One region of the Streptomyces sp. NPDC051136 genome, then DNA from elsewhere that is predicted to be linked to it. Evidence: predicted binding sites of a transcription regulator. Region 1 holds the regulator's gene; the other holds the start of a gene.

The links. Region 1 encodes HspR, which represses chaperone genes until heat shock. Its sites were predicted from a motif close to TTGAGNNNNNNNNNCTCAA; they were not measured.
Region 2: a site for HspR is predicted at 1,189-1,207, ahead of lon (endopeptidase La). Genes of this name have one in related genera too.

Annotation. Positions count from the first base shown of each region.
Region 1 covers NZ_JBITFE010000003.1:274,534-281,276, forward strand. Annotated here, with positions in the region: gene ACIBCJ_RS10430 (helix-turn-helix transcriptional regulator) at 1-457, opposite strand, end outside; gene ACIBCJ_RS10435 (substrate-binding domain-containing protein) at 612-1,727, opposite strand; gene ACIBCJ_RS10440 (heat shock protein transcriptional repressor HspR) at 1,950-2,405, opposite strand; gene dnaJ (molecular chaperone DnaJ) at 2,411-3,604, opposite strand; gene grpE (nucleotide exchange factor GrpE) at 3,650-4,363, opposite strand; gene dnaK (molecular chaperone DnaK) at 4,360-6,219, opposite strand; gene ACIBCJ_RS10460 ((Fe-S)-binding protein) at 6,677-6,743, shown strand, end outside.
Region 2 covers NZ_JBITFE010000006.1:151,922-158,664, reverse strand. Annotated here, with positions in the region: gene ACIBCJ_RS18640 (response regulator transcription factor) at 1-241, opposite strand, end outside; gene ACIBCJ_RS18635 (spermidine synthase) at 355-1,053, opposite strand; gene lon (endopeptidase La) at 1,230-3,653, shown strand; gene ACIBCJ_RS18625 (lysozyme) at 3,732-4,559, opposite strand; gene ACIBCJ_RS18620 (MarR family transcriptional regulator) at 4,799-5,293, shown strand; gene ACIBCJ_RS18615 (protein phosphatase 2C domain-containing protein) at 5,324-6,115, opposite strand; gene ACIBCJ_RS18610 (nitrate- and nitrite sensing domain-containing protein) at 6,559-6,743, shown strand, end outside.

The DNA of each region.
Region 1 (6,743 bases):
GCTCGTGCTCGCGCCGGATGCCGCCGGGCTGCACGGTGAGCACCTCCGTCGTGCAGGCCGCCGTCGCCTCGTCCATCGCGGCCTGGATACGGGACAGCCCGTCGAGGACCCGGATCGCCGTGCTCTCCGGGCCGGCCGGGGCCTGGAACAGCCGGCCGAGGCTCGCGTACCACTCGAAGGCCTCCACGGCCGAGCCCACTCGCCGCTGACTGGCGCTGACCTCGTCGTGGACCCCGCGCAGCAGCCGTGTCATGACCTCCTGCGGGGAGGTCGGCACCAGCCAGTCCATGTCGTCGGGGTCGGGGTGCAGCAGGGCCAGTTCGAGGAGGCAGGGAACCGGCTCGGCGTCCCGGCGACGCACCCGGCCGCGCCGTACGGCCCGGGAGTACACGCGGTCGCCGGTCGCGCACAGCCGGTCGGCCCCGTGCGGGTGCTCCTGAGCCCCGTGCCCGGTCATCGCCCATCCCACCCCCGGTTCCGGCTCCTCCGCAGCGCAACTATGCGCGGCTCGCACCGGCCACCGCAACACGGGTCCGCGCGCAGCGGAACGCGCGGGGCGCCGGTCGCGACCGAAATGTCCGGGCCGGAGAACCGGGGCGACACGAGGACCGCTACAGCCCCGCCTCCTTGCACGCGGCCTCGAACTTGGCGGTGCAGATGTCGGTGACCTTGTAGAAGCCCTCCGCGAGCACCGTGTCCTCGATGTTGTCCTTGGTGAGGGCGACGACGGGCACGAGCTGGGCGGGGATGCCCTTGTGGGTGGGGCTGTCGACCTTGTCGCGGGCGAGCGCCTCGAACTGGATGTCGCGGCCCTGGACCCGCGCCACGGCCATCTCCGCGGCGTTCTCCGCCTCCTGCGGGTAGGACTTGTACACGCTCATGTACTGCTCGCCGGTGACGATGCGCTGCACCGCCGCGAGCTCCGCGTCCTGGCCGGTGATCGGGGGCAGGTCGGTGACGCCCGCGTCCTCCAGGGCCTTGATGATGCCGCCGGCCATGCCGTCGTTGGCGGAGTAGACGCCCGCGATGTTCTTCTTGCCGATCTTCCCGATCGCCTCGGTCATGTTCGCCTCGGCGTTCTCCGGCTTCCAGTCCTTGGTGTCGAAGGACTGGGCGATCGTCAGCTTGCCGTTCAGCTCGGACAGCGCGCCCGCCTTGAACTGCTTCGCGTTCGGGTCGGTGGACGAGCCGTTCATCATGACGATCTTGTCGGAGCTGCTCGGGTCGCCGCCGAGCGCCTCGATGAGCGAGCGGCCCTGGACCTCGCCGACCAGCTCGTTGTCGAAGGAGATGTAGGCGTCGATCGGGCCCTCGGCCAGCCGGTCGTAGGCGATGACGGGGATGCCGGCGTCCTTGGCCTTCTGGACGCTGTCCCCGATGGCGTGCGCGTCGACCGCGTCCAGCACGATCACGTCGACCTCTTCGTCGACCATCTGCTGCATCTGCTGGGCCTGCTTGGCGGCGCTGGCCTCGGCGTTGGCGTACTTGACGTTGCCCTCGTCGCGCGTGAGGTCACCGACCTTCGCCTTGAAGAAGGGGTAGTCGAACTGCTCGTAGCGCGTGTTCTCCTTCTCCGGGAGAAGCAACCCGACGGTGATGTCGTTGCCCTTGGTCGGGCTCGCGTCGTCGCTGCCCCCCGACGCGCCCAGCACGCCGCAGGAGGCCAGCGGGAACGTCAGCAGGGACGCGGCCACGGATATGGCGATACGACGGGCACGGCTACTCACTGCGCTTTGCCTTCCGACACACGGGTGTGGGTGGTGAACCGGGGGCCGGGGGCGACTCGGGTGGCCCCGGCGACCCTTGGTGAAGGAAGCCAACGCTGTCTTCACCAAATCGTCAAGAAGTACTAGACCAATGAGACAGCACCGTTGCGAACAAGCCCCGGAGGACGGGTGGGTCCTCCGGGGCTCGCCGTGCCGTTTCCGTTGCGCCGCCTGCCGGTCCGGTCAGTCCGGGGACTGCCCGTGGCGCTTGGGCCGCCAGACCACCAACGCGCTGGTCTGCTGTACCTCTTGGTAAGGGACCAGGTCACGGCGGTACGACGCGTGTACCGCGGCCTCGCGCTGACGCATCGCGGTGGCCGCGCCGTCGAGTGCGTCGGCCAGCTCGGCGGCCCGGGCCTGGAGCGCGGCGACCTGGTTCTCCAGTTCGATGATGCGCTTGATTCCGGCCAGGTTGATGCCTTCGTCCTGCGACAACTGCTGGACCTGACGGAGCAGTTCGATGTCACGGGCCGAGTACCGACGGCCGCGGCCCGCGGTGCGGTCCGGGGAGACCAGGCCGAGGCGGTCGTACTGGCGCAGGGTCTGCGGGTGCAGTCCGGAGAGCTGGGCCGCCACCGAGATGACGTAGACCGGGGTGTCCTCGGTCAGTTCGTACGGATTGCGTCGCCGACCGTCCATTCCCGTCAAGCTCCCTTCGCGGCCTGGAACAACTCCGCCCGCGGATCCTCGTCCGCGGTCGCCTCGCGATACGCCTCCAGCGCGTCACGAGCCTTCCCCGTCAGGTCCTTCGGAACACTCACCTCCACGGTGACCAGAAGGTCGCCGCGGGTGCCGTCCTTGCGTACCGCGCCCTTGCCCCGCGCCCGCATCGTACGACCGCCCGGCGTACCGGCCGGCAGCTTCAGCGTGACGGGCGGCCCGCCCAGGGTGGGGACCCGGATCTCACCGCCGAGGGCCGCCTCGGTGTAGGTGACCGGGACGGTGACGGTGAGGTTGTCGCCCCGGCGTCCGAAGACCGGGTGCTCCTTGACGTGCACGACCACGTACAGGTCGCCCGCCGGGCCGCCCCGCTCGCCGGGCGTGCCCTTGCCGCGCAGCCGGATGCGCTGCCCGTCCGACACCCCGGCGGGGATACGGACCTGCATCGTCCGCGAGGACTTGGCGCGCCCGGAGCCCTTGCACACGTCGCAGGGGTCCTCGGCGATCAGGCCGCGGCCCTTGCAGTCCGGGCACGGGTCGGTCAGCGAGAAGCCGCCGCCCGAGCCCCGCGCGACCTGCCCGGTGCCGACGCAGGTCGGGCACACGCGCGGCGTGCCGTTCTTGTCGCCGGTGCCCGAACAGGCCTTGCAGGGCGCCTGCGAGGACATCCGCAGCGGCACGGTCGCGCCCTCGATGGCCTCGGTGAAGCTGAGGGTGACCTCGGACTCGATGTCCTGCCCGCGCCGCGGCTGGGTGCGGGTGCCGCCGCCCGGTGAGCCGCCGGTGCGGTTGAACAGGCCGCCGAAGACGTCCCCGAGGCCGCCGCCGAAGCCGCCGGCGCCCTGGCCCCCGCCCTGGGCGCCGCCTCCGAAGAGGTCGCCCAGGTCGAAGTTGAAGGTGCCGCCGCCGCCCGCGCCCGGCCCCGGACGGAAGCCTCCGTTGCCGAAGAGGGAGCGGGCCTCGTCGTACTCCTTGCGCTTCTTGGGGTCACCGAGGATGTCGTTGGCCTCGGAGATCTCCTTGAAGCGCTCCTCCGCCTTGACGTTTCCCTTGTTGGCGTCCGGGTGGTTCTCGCGGGCGAGCTTCCGGTACGCCTTCTTGATCTCGGCCTCGGTGGCGTCCTTGGGGACGCCGAGAACCTTGTAGTAGTCCTTCTCGATGAAGTCCTTCGTGCTCATCCCCGACGTCCCTCCTCTCGCGCCTTACCCGTCGTCACCTCGAGCTCAGCCCTCGTCCGGGCCACCGCTCTCCTTGTTCCCGGCGGACCCGGCGGTCCCGGAGCCTCCGGGGTTCCCGGCGCCGTCCTCCGGGCCGGAGGCGTCCTGCGCGTCGGTGGCGTCCTCGGCCGGCTTGACCGTCTGGGCGCCCGGCTGGGGCTCGGCGACCGCCACCCGCGCGGGGCGGATGGTGCGTTCGCCGATCCGGTACCCGGGCTGCAGGATCGCCACGCAGGTCGTCTCGGTGACGTCCGGTGCGTAGGAGTGCATCAGGGCCTCGTGGATCGTCGGGTCGAAGGGCTCGCCCTCCTTGCCGAACTGCTGGAGGCCCAGCTTGGCGACCGTGGTCTCCAGCGACTCCGCGACGGACTTGAAGCCGCCGACCAGCTCGCCGTGCTCCCGGGCGCGCCCGACGTCGTCGAGCACGGGAAGCAGCTCGGACAGGAGGTTCGCGACGGCGACCTCCTTGACCGCGACGCGGTCCCGCTCCACCCGGCGGCGGTAGTTCTGGTACTCGGCCTGGAGCCGCTGGAGGTCCGCCGTGCGCTCGTTCAGCGCGGTGCGCACCTGGTCCAGCTGGGCCACCAGGCCCGCGTTCTCGCTCGCGTCCCCGGCCGGGGCCGCCCCCTCTTCGGAGGCGGCCTTCGGCTCGGCGTCGTCAGGGGTGGCGCCGGAGGGGACGTCGGGCTTCTCGTCGAAACCCGGGGTCTCCTCCGTCACGCGGCACCGTCCTTGCGCTCGTCGTCCACGATCTCGGCGTCGACGACGTCGTCGTCGGCCTTGTCACCGGAGGCGGCACCCGCGTCGGCGCCCGGGGCCTCGCCGCCGGCGGCCTGCGCGGCCTGGGCGTCGGCGTACATGGCCTGGCCCAGCTTCTGCGAGACGGCGGCGACCTTCTCGGTGGCGGTGCGGATCTCGGCGGTGTCCTCGCCCTTGAGCTTCTCCTTCAGCTCGGCGACGGCGGACTCGACCTCGGTCTTCACCTCGCCGGGGACCTTGTCCTCGTTGTCCTTGAGGAACTTCTCCGTCTGGTAGACGAGCTGCTCGCCCTGGTTGCGGGACTCGGCGGCCTCGCGGCGGGCGTGGTCCTCCTCCGCGTACTTCTCCGCCTCCTGGCGCATGCGGTCGACCTCGTCCTTCGGCAGCGAGGAGCCGCCGGTGACGGTCATCTTCTGCTCCTTGCCCGTGCCCAGGTCCTTCGCGGTCACGTGCATGATGCCGTTGGCGTCGATGTCGAAGGCGACCTCGATCTGCGGCACGCCGCGGGGCGCCGGCGGCAGACCGGTCAGCTCGAACATCCCGAGCTTCTTGTTGTACGCCGCGATCTCGCGCTCGCCCTGGTAGACCTGGATCTGCACGGAGGGCTGGTTGTCCTCGGCGGTGGTGAAGATCTCCGAGCGCTTGGTCGGGATCGTCGTGTTCCGCTCGATCAGCTTGGTCATGATGCCGCCCTTGGTCTCGATGCCGAGGGACAGCGGGGTGACGTCGAGCAGCAGGACGTCCTTGACCTCACCCTTGAGGACACCGGCCTGCAGGGCGGCGCCGATGGCGACGACCTCGTCCGGGTTGACGCCCTTGTTGGCGTCCTTGCCGCCGGTCAGCTCCTTGACGAGCTCCGCGACGGCGGGCATGCGGGTGGAGCCACCGACGAGAACGACGTGGTCGATCTCGGACAGCTGGATGCCGGCGTCCTTGATGACGTTGTGGAACGGCGTCTTGCAGCGCTCCAGCAGGTCGGAGGTCAGCTGCTGGAACTGGGCCCGGGTGAGCTTCTCGTCCAGGTGCAGCGGGCCCTCGGCGGACGCCGTGATGTAGGGCAGGTTGATCGTCGTCTCGGTGGACGAGGACAGCTCGATCTTGGCCTTCTCGGCGGCCTCGCGCAGACGCTGGAGGGCCATCTTGTCCTTGGCCAGGTCCACGCCGTGGCCGGACTGGAACTGCTTGACCAGGTAGTCGACGACGCGCTGGTCCCAGTCGTCACCACCGAGGTTGTTGTCACCGTTGGTGGCCTTCACCTCGACGACACCGTCGCCGATCTCCAGCAGCGAGACGTCGAACGTACCGCCACCGAGGTCGAAGACCAGGATGACCTGCTCGTCCTTGTCCAGGCCGTACGCCAGCGCGGCGGCGGTCGGCTCGTTGACGATGCGCAGGACGTTGAGGCCCGCGATCTCACCGGCCTCCTTGGTGGCCTGGCGCTCGGCGTCGTTGAAGTACGCCGGGACGGTGATGACCGCGTCGGTCACCTTCTCGCCCAGGTAGGACTCGGCGTCCCGCTTCAGCTTCTGCAGCACGAAGGCGCTGATCTGCTGCGGGTTGAAGTCCTTGCCGTCCAGGTTGACCTTCCAGTCGGTGCCCATGTGGCGCTTGACCGAGCGGATGGTCCTGTCGACGTTCGTGACCGCCTGGCGCTTGGCCACCTCGCCGACGAGCACCTCGCCGTTCTTGGCGAAGGCGACGACGGACGGCGTGGTCCTGGCGCCCTCGGCGTTGGTGATGACGGTGGGCTCGCCGCCCTCCAGAACGCTGACGACGGAGTTAGTCGTGCCCAGGTCGATGCCGACCGCACGTGCCATGGTGAATAACCTCCAGCTGACTTGAGTGGAACAGGCTCAAGTGTGCATGACGCCCGGCGATGGGTCAACAGACGTGAGCCGGGCAGGCTCAACTCTTATCCGTTCCTTACACGCAACAGCGTTCTGACCTGCGCTTTCCCGGCACACCCGGCCTGACGAACCGGAAAAAACGCCACGCGGAAGAGGCGTCGCCCGGGGCTCCGGTTGCCCCGTGAGGCGGCGCCGACTCCCCCCGCGCCCGGCGGACGGCGACCCCGGGCGGTGAGCGGACCCGCGCGCGCCGCCCGGCTCACCCGGACGTACGGGGCCGGCGGGGTCAGGGTTGCCTCAGCGACGCAGATCACCGCACGTCCGACTACAGTGCGGCGGAGGATGGGGGTAGTCTCAGACGGACTGAATAAGTTACCGCTTAGTAATACCGCCCCCTCGTAACCTCGCAGGCCCGAGGAGCCCCCAAATGCAACTCGCCGCGATCATCGTGTCGCTGGTCCTGATCGTGGTCGGCGTCGCACTGTTCGGCCGCG
Region 2 (6,743 bases), on a different contig from region 1:
GGCAGACCTCCAGACCGTCGAAGCCGGGCAGCATGATGTCGAGGATCAGCAGGTCGGGCTGCCAGGCCTCGGCCGTGTCGACGGCGGACGGACCGTCGCCCGCCGTCTGCACCAGGAATCCCTCGGCGCGCAGGCGTGTCGCGATGGCGTCCACGATCGTCTGATCGTCCTCGACCACCAGTACCCGGCGCTGTGCGCCCTGCGTGGCCGTGCCGTTGTGGGAGGTCTGTGTCTGCTCCATCGCCCGCCCCTGAGGTGTGCTCTCCGGAATCCGTGGGGTGATCCCATGACTGCGCTTGACGCTTGAATGATCCGCGCCAGGGCAGCAGCGTACGGGGAGTCACCGCGCCTTTGCTATCCAGGCCCGACGCCGATGTGGATGACGTCCGGAACGCCCCGGGCAACGGGGATCTCTTCGGTACGCACCTGCTGGAAACCGGCATTACGCAAGGTTTCTTCGAATTCCGGAGAGGGCTGTGCGGACCACACGGCGAGCACCCCGCCGGGCCTCAACAGCCGTGCACAGTCCGCCAGTCCGGACGGTCCGTACAGCCCGTCGTTGCCCTCGGTGACGGTCCAGCCGGGGCCGTTGTCGATGTCCAGGCACAGGGCGTCGTACGTGTCGGATGTCTCATGGACGTACGCGACCAGGTCCGCCTCGACGATCTCCGCGCGCGGGTCGGCCAGCGCGTCGGCGGACAGCTCGGCCAGCGGCCCGGTGCGGTGCCAGTCGACGATCGCGCGCTCGCGTTCGACGACCGCGATCCGGCCCCAGCGGGGATCGGCGGCCGCGTGCGCGAGGGAGAAGCCGACGCCGAGCCCGCCGATGAGCAGGCGGGGCGCGGTCTGCCCGCCGGAGGCGGCCAGCGCGTCGGCCGCCGCGTCGACCAGGCGCCGCTCCGAGCGCCCGTCGGAGGTGTCCATCAGGAAGCAGCCGTTCGCGATGATCTGCAGCAGCCTCCCGTGCCGGCGCAGGACCACCTCGCCGTACGGGCCGTCCCGGCGGTCCAGCACCTCGGGGGCGTCGGGAGAGTCGTGGGAAGTGAGGGGCATCGGCCCATCCTGGCACCCGCCCGGCGGGGAATGCCGGTCGTTTTCGCGGTGCTCTCCCGGGAGGCGGAACGCCCGGCCGCCATGTGATCGCTCAGAGCGAACATCCCCGGGGGAACATTCGGAGGCTCCCGTTCATTGAGTCGATGTAACTCAACTTGACTGCCGAAGGGGAGATCATGGCTGCTGAGTCCGCCGCCTTCACACCGCTCACCCTGCCCGTGCTGCCGCTCGACGACGAAGTGGTCCTGCCCGGAATGGTCGTCCCCCTGGACCTGAGCGACGCCGAGGTACGGGCCGCGGTGGAGGCCGCCCAGGCCGCCGCCAGGTCCGAACCCGGCAAGCCCAGGGTCCTGCTCGTCCCGCGCATCGACGGCACCCACGCCGCCACCGGCGTGCTCGGCACCGTCGAGCAGGTCGGCCGCCTGGCCGACGGCGATCCCGGTGCCCTCATCCGCGGCCGGGGCCGGGTGCGGATCGGCGCCGGCACCACCGGCCCGGGCGCCGCGCTGTGGGTCGAGGGCACCCGGGTCGACGAGACCGTCCCCGACCCGCTGCCCGGCCAGGTCGCCGAGCTGGTGACGGAGTACAAGGCGCTCGCCACCGCCTGGCTGCGCAAGCGCGGCGCCTGGCAGGTCGTCGACCGGGTCCAGGCCATCGACGACGTGTCCGCGCTGGCCGACAACTCCGGCTACTCGCCCTTCCTCACCACTGAGCAGAAGGTCGAGCTGCTGGAGACCACCGACCCGGTCGCCCGGCTGAAGCTCGCCACGCAGCAGCTGCGCGACCACCTGGCCGAGCAGGACGTGGCCGAGACCATCGCGAAGGACGTCCAGGAGGGTGTCGACAAGCAGCAGCGGGAGTTCCTGCTGCGCCGCCAGCTGGAAGCCGTGCGCAAGGAGCTGCGCGAGCTGAACGGCGAACGGGACGGCGAGGAGAACGACGACTACCGCGCCCGGGTCGAGGCCGCCGACCTGCCCGAGAAGGTCCGCGAGGCCGCCCTCAAGGAGGTCGACAAGCTGGAGCGCTCCTCCGACCAGTCGCCCGAGGGCTCCTGGATCCGCACCTGGCTCGACACGGTCCTGGAGATGCCGTGGAGCGAGCGCACCGAGGACGCCTACGACATCCAGGGCGCCCAGGCCGTGCTCGACGCCGAGCACGCGGGCCTGGAGGACGTGAAGGAGCGCATCACCGAGTACCTCGCGGTGCGCAAGCGGCGCGGCGACCGGGGCCTCGGCGTGGTCGGCGGCCGGCGCGGCGGCGCGGTGCTGGCCCTGGTGGGCCCGCCCGGCGTCGGCAAGACCTCGCTCGGCGAGTCCGTCGCCCACGCGATGGGCCGCAAGTTCGTCCGCGTCGCCCTCGGCGGCGTCCGCGACGAGGCCGAGATCCGTGGCCACCGGCGCACGTACGTCGGCGCGCTGCCCGGCCGGATCGTGCGGGCCATCAAGGAGGCGGGGTCCATGAACCCGGTCGTCCTGCTCGACGAGATCGACAAGGTGGGCTCGGACTTCCGGGGCGACCCGGCCGCCGCCCTCCTGGAGGTCCTCGACCCGGCCCAGAACCACACCTTCCGGGACCACTACCTGGAGGTCGAGCTGGACCTGTCCGACGTGGTCTTCCTCGCCACCGCCAACGTCCTGGAGGCCATCCCCGAGGCCCTGCTCGACCGCATGGAGCTGGTCCGCCTCGACGGCTACACCGAGGACGAGAAGGTCGTCATCGCCCGGGACCACCTGCTCCCGCGCCAGCTGGAGCGGGCCGGACTGGACGCCGACGAGGTCACCGTCGACGAGGGCGCGCTGCGCAAGCTGGCGGGCGAGTACACCCGCGAGGCGGGCGTGCGCACCCTGGAGCGGTCCATCGCGCGGCTGCTGCGCAAGGTGGCCGCCCAGCACGAACTGGGCGAGCGGGAGCTGCCGTTCACCGTCACCGAGGGCGACCTGCGCGCTCTGATCGGCCGGCCGCACCACGTGCCCGAGTCCGCCCAGGACCCGGCGGAGCGGCGCACCGCGGTGCCCGGCGTGGCCACCGGCCTCGCGGTGACCGGCGCGGGCGGTGACGTCCTGTACGTCGAGGCGTCGCTGGCCGACCCGGAGACGGGCGCGGCGGGTCTGACCCTCACCGGTCAGCTGGGCGACGTGATGAAGGAGTCGGCGCAGATCGCGCTGAGCTTCCTGCGCAGCCACGGCGCCGAGCTGGAGCTGCCGGTCGGCGACCTCAAGGACCGGGGAGCGCACATCCACTTCCCGGCGGGCGCGGTCCCCAAGGACGGCCCGAGCGCCGGCGTCACCATGACCACGGCCCTCGCCTCGCTCCTGTCGGGCCGGCTGGTCCGCACCGACGTGGCGATGACCGGCGAGGTGTCGCTGACCGGGCGGGTGCTGCCGATCGGCGGGGTCAAGCAGAAGCTGCTCGCCGCGCACCGGGCGGGGATCACCACGGTGATCATCCCCAAGCGCAACGAGCCCGACCTGGACGACGTCCCGGCGGAGGTGATGGACAAGCTCGACGTCCACGCCGTCACCGACGTCCGCCAGGTCCTGGAACTGGCGCTCGCACCGGCGACGAACGGTGCGCGGCCCGAGGTTCCGGTCGCGGCGTGACGGACGCGGCCGGATGAGAAGGGGGAAGGCCCGGACTCCGCACGAAGTCCGGGCCTTCCCCTTGTCCTGGCGCCGCCGTCAGCCGTTGGCGAGCGCCTGCACGCGGTCCAGCGCTCCGTTGAACTTGTTGTGGTCGCCGACCGTCGGACCGGACGACGTGTACTGCCACATCGTCTGGTAGGCCCAGCCGGCCGGCAGCGTCCCCACCGCCGTCGCGTACCGGGCGATCCACAGCGGGTTGTTCGCCGCGAAGCCGCCGTAGTTGCCGGTGCACTGGGTCCACCAGCTGGTGGCCGTGTAGATGACGGCGTCCCGGCCGGTACGGGCCTTGTACTGGTTCAGGAACTCCTGGATCCAGGTCACCATCGCGCTCTGCGTCTTGCCGTAGCAGGCGGCCCCGTACGGGTTCCACTCGATGTCCAGCGCGCCCGGCAGCGTCCTGCCGTCCCGGGACCAGCCGCCGCCGTGGTCGACGAAGTAGTTGGCCTGGGCGGCGCCGTTCGTCGTGTCCGGCGTGGCGAAGTGGTACGCGCCGCGGATCATGCCGACGTTGTAGGAGCCGTTGTACTGCTGGGCGAAGTACGGGTTGGTGTAGTACGTCCCCTCGGTGGCCTTGGCGTAGGCCCACCGGACGCCGCTGTTCCACAGCGTCGACCAGGCCACGTTGCCCTGGTGGCTGGAGACGTCGACGCCCTCGGTCTGAGCCGCGCGGCCCGGGACGGGGGTGCCGTGCTCGCCGTCGTGGGCCGCGACGCCCATGCCCATGTGGGCGGAGCCGCGGGCCGGGACGTCCGCGGACGACGAGGCGTCGGCGGGGAGCGTGAACACGAGGGAGAACGCGGCGAGCAGGATGCCGGTGACGGCGAAGCGCCGTCCGCGGGCCGATCCGGATCTGTGCACGAGCATGACGTGCCCTCCGATGGCTCGGTGGTGCTCGGTGGGGGAAGCGCGAGTGGGGAGAACCCGCGGCTGGCGTGCGCATGCCATCCGGGGGTCCGGTGAAGACGCTACGCACGTAGAACGGGGCGGGGGAAGAGGGGCCGGAAGCCGCCGTTGGTCTAAGCCTGCGAAATACTTGGCGAGCTGCGGCGATGGCGGCGCATGGCGGAAACTTTCAGGACCCGAAAATCGAGGCAGGGGCTGACGTGCACGAAGACGGCAACGGCGGCGGTCGCGGAGTTGAATCCCACCTGTCCGGCAGTGGTGTGAACCAGCCGGAGTTCCTGGCCCTGGAGCGGGAGTTGACGGTCCTGCTGCGGCGGGCCCGGGCCAACCAAGGCGAGATGGCCCGGGAGGTCCACCCCGACCTGGAGTCGTCCGCGTACGGCCTGCTCGTCCGGCTCGGTGAGTGCGGCGGCCAGCGCGCCACCGACCTCGCCGCCTACATCGGCGTCGGCAAGGCGACCATGTCCCGCCAGCTGCGCGCCCTGGAGGAACTCGGGCTCGTCGCCCGCGAGCCGGACCCCGCCGACGGCCGGGCCTGGCTGGTCACCCTGACCCAGGAGGGCCAGGACCGCGTCGGCCGGGTCCGGGAAGCCCGCCGCGCCCGGTACGCCGGCCGGCTCTCCGACTGGGACCCGCGCGAGGTGACGGAGCTGGCCCGGCTGCTGCACGAACTCAACCGGGGCATGGAGAAGTAGCGCCGGACCCCGGCGGCGACGCCGCCCGCCTCACAGCTCGGCGTAGACCACCGTCGCGTCGTCGTGCGTCTTGCCGCGCCCCGGAAAGGCACGCTCGCCCGCGGCGTCCGCGCGCTCCAGCTCCCGGACCCGGTCCACCAGGGCCTGGGCACCCTGCTTGCGCACCAGCGCGAGGCAGTCGGCCCAGCCGCCCTCCCCGAACCGCTCCACCCACCGCGCCGCGCCGTCCGTCAGCGCCGCCACCGTCCGCACCGCGCCGCGCGGCAGCACCCCCGTCACGGCACGCGCCGCCACCTCCGGGTCGGCCGCCGCCGTGAAGAAGCCGCCCTCCTTGTTGCGCAGCTCGGCGTCGATCACCGCGTCGCTCACGAGGGCCGAGCGGGGCAGCCGGGAGAGCCGGTCGTCCAGCACGGCTGTGAGGGCACCGTCCGGGGCCTCCAGGAGCAGGGCCGAGTCGGACAGGACCAGGTACTCGACCGAGGCCGGGGACCAGCGGGCGAGAACCACGGTTGCCTGCGGCGTACGCGGGTGAGAAAGGTCACAGGTTTCCGCGTGGGCTGCAGCGGTACGAGCGATGGCGCGGGACAGGGTTTCGGTGAGGGGAAGATCCGGGAGTGAAACGGTCAGTTCGGTCAGTGCTCCACCGAGGCGCGCCGTGAACCAGGGCACGGAATGCAGACAGCCCGTCGGGGTCCGCGGCGGTGTCACACCGTCCAGCACCACGAGCGAGCCGCCCTGCCCCGAGGCGGGCAGTGCGACGCTCGCGAAGTCCTCGTTGGGGTGGTCGGCGAGGCCGGGTTCCGAGACGAGTTCCGTTCGCATCCGGCCAGTCTGCACGACCCCTTCACAGTGTCCGCAGAAGACTGGCAACTTCCCCGGGATCACCGCAGTGACGCAGGTCAGGCGCCGGATTTGGGGTGGAATCCCATGGCCCGACGGCGCGTGGCGGCACATAGTGCCACCGCCTGTCGCAGACGTCCAACCGGCTCACCGGACAGCCGTTCGGCACGAGCCAGGGGAACTTGCTCCCCAACTCCCCTCCGGGGTTCACTCCTTCGGGTGGCGGGTCGGATGATGTGCGCTCACCGTCCACCGGCACTGGGAGGGTCGGGAACCGGTGGGGGGCCTGCCCCGCTCACGCGGTCTCCCCGCCCGGCGCGCTGCCGGCGGCCGGGGGACAGCCCAGCGCCCGGCGGCGGGCGTACGCGCCCCCGACCGGCCAGTTGACGGAGCGCCACCCGGGCCCACGGGTACACGAGTCAGGAATGCGAGCACCGGTGCAGAAGACGCGGCCTCGTCGCACAGGCAAGCAGGCGGCCCCCGCGGGGAGCGTGGAGCGCACCCCCGGCACCTCCACCCCTCCGCCGCCACAGGCCCCTGTCGGCAAGGGCCGCCCCACCCACGTACGCAACCGCCTCATCGTCGCCGTGGCCGTCGTGGCGGCCGCCGT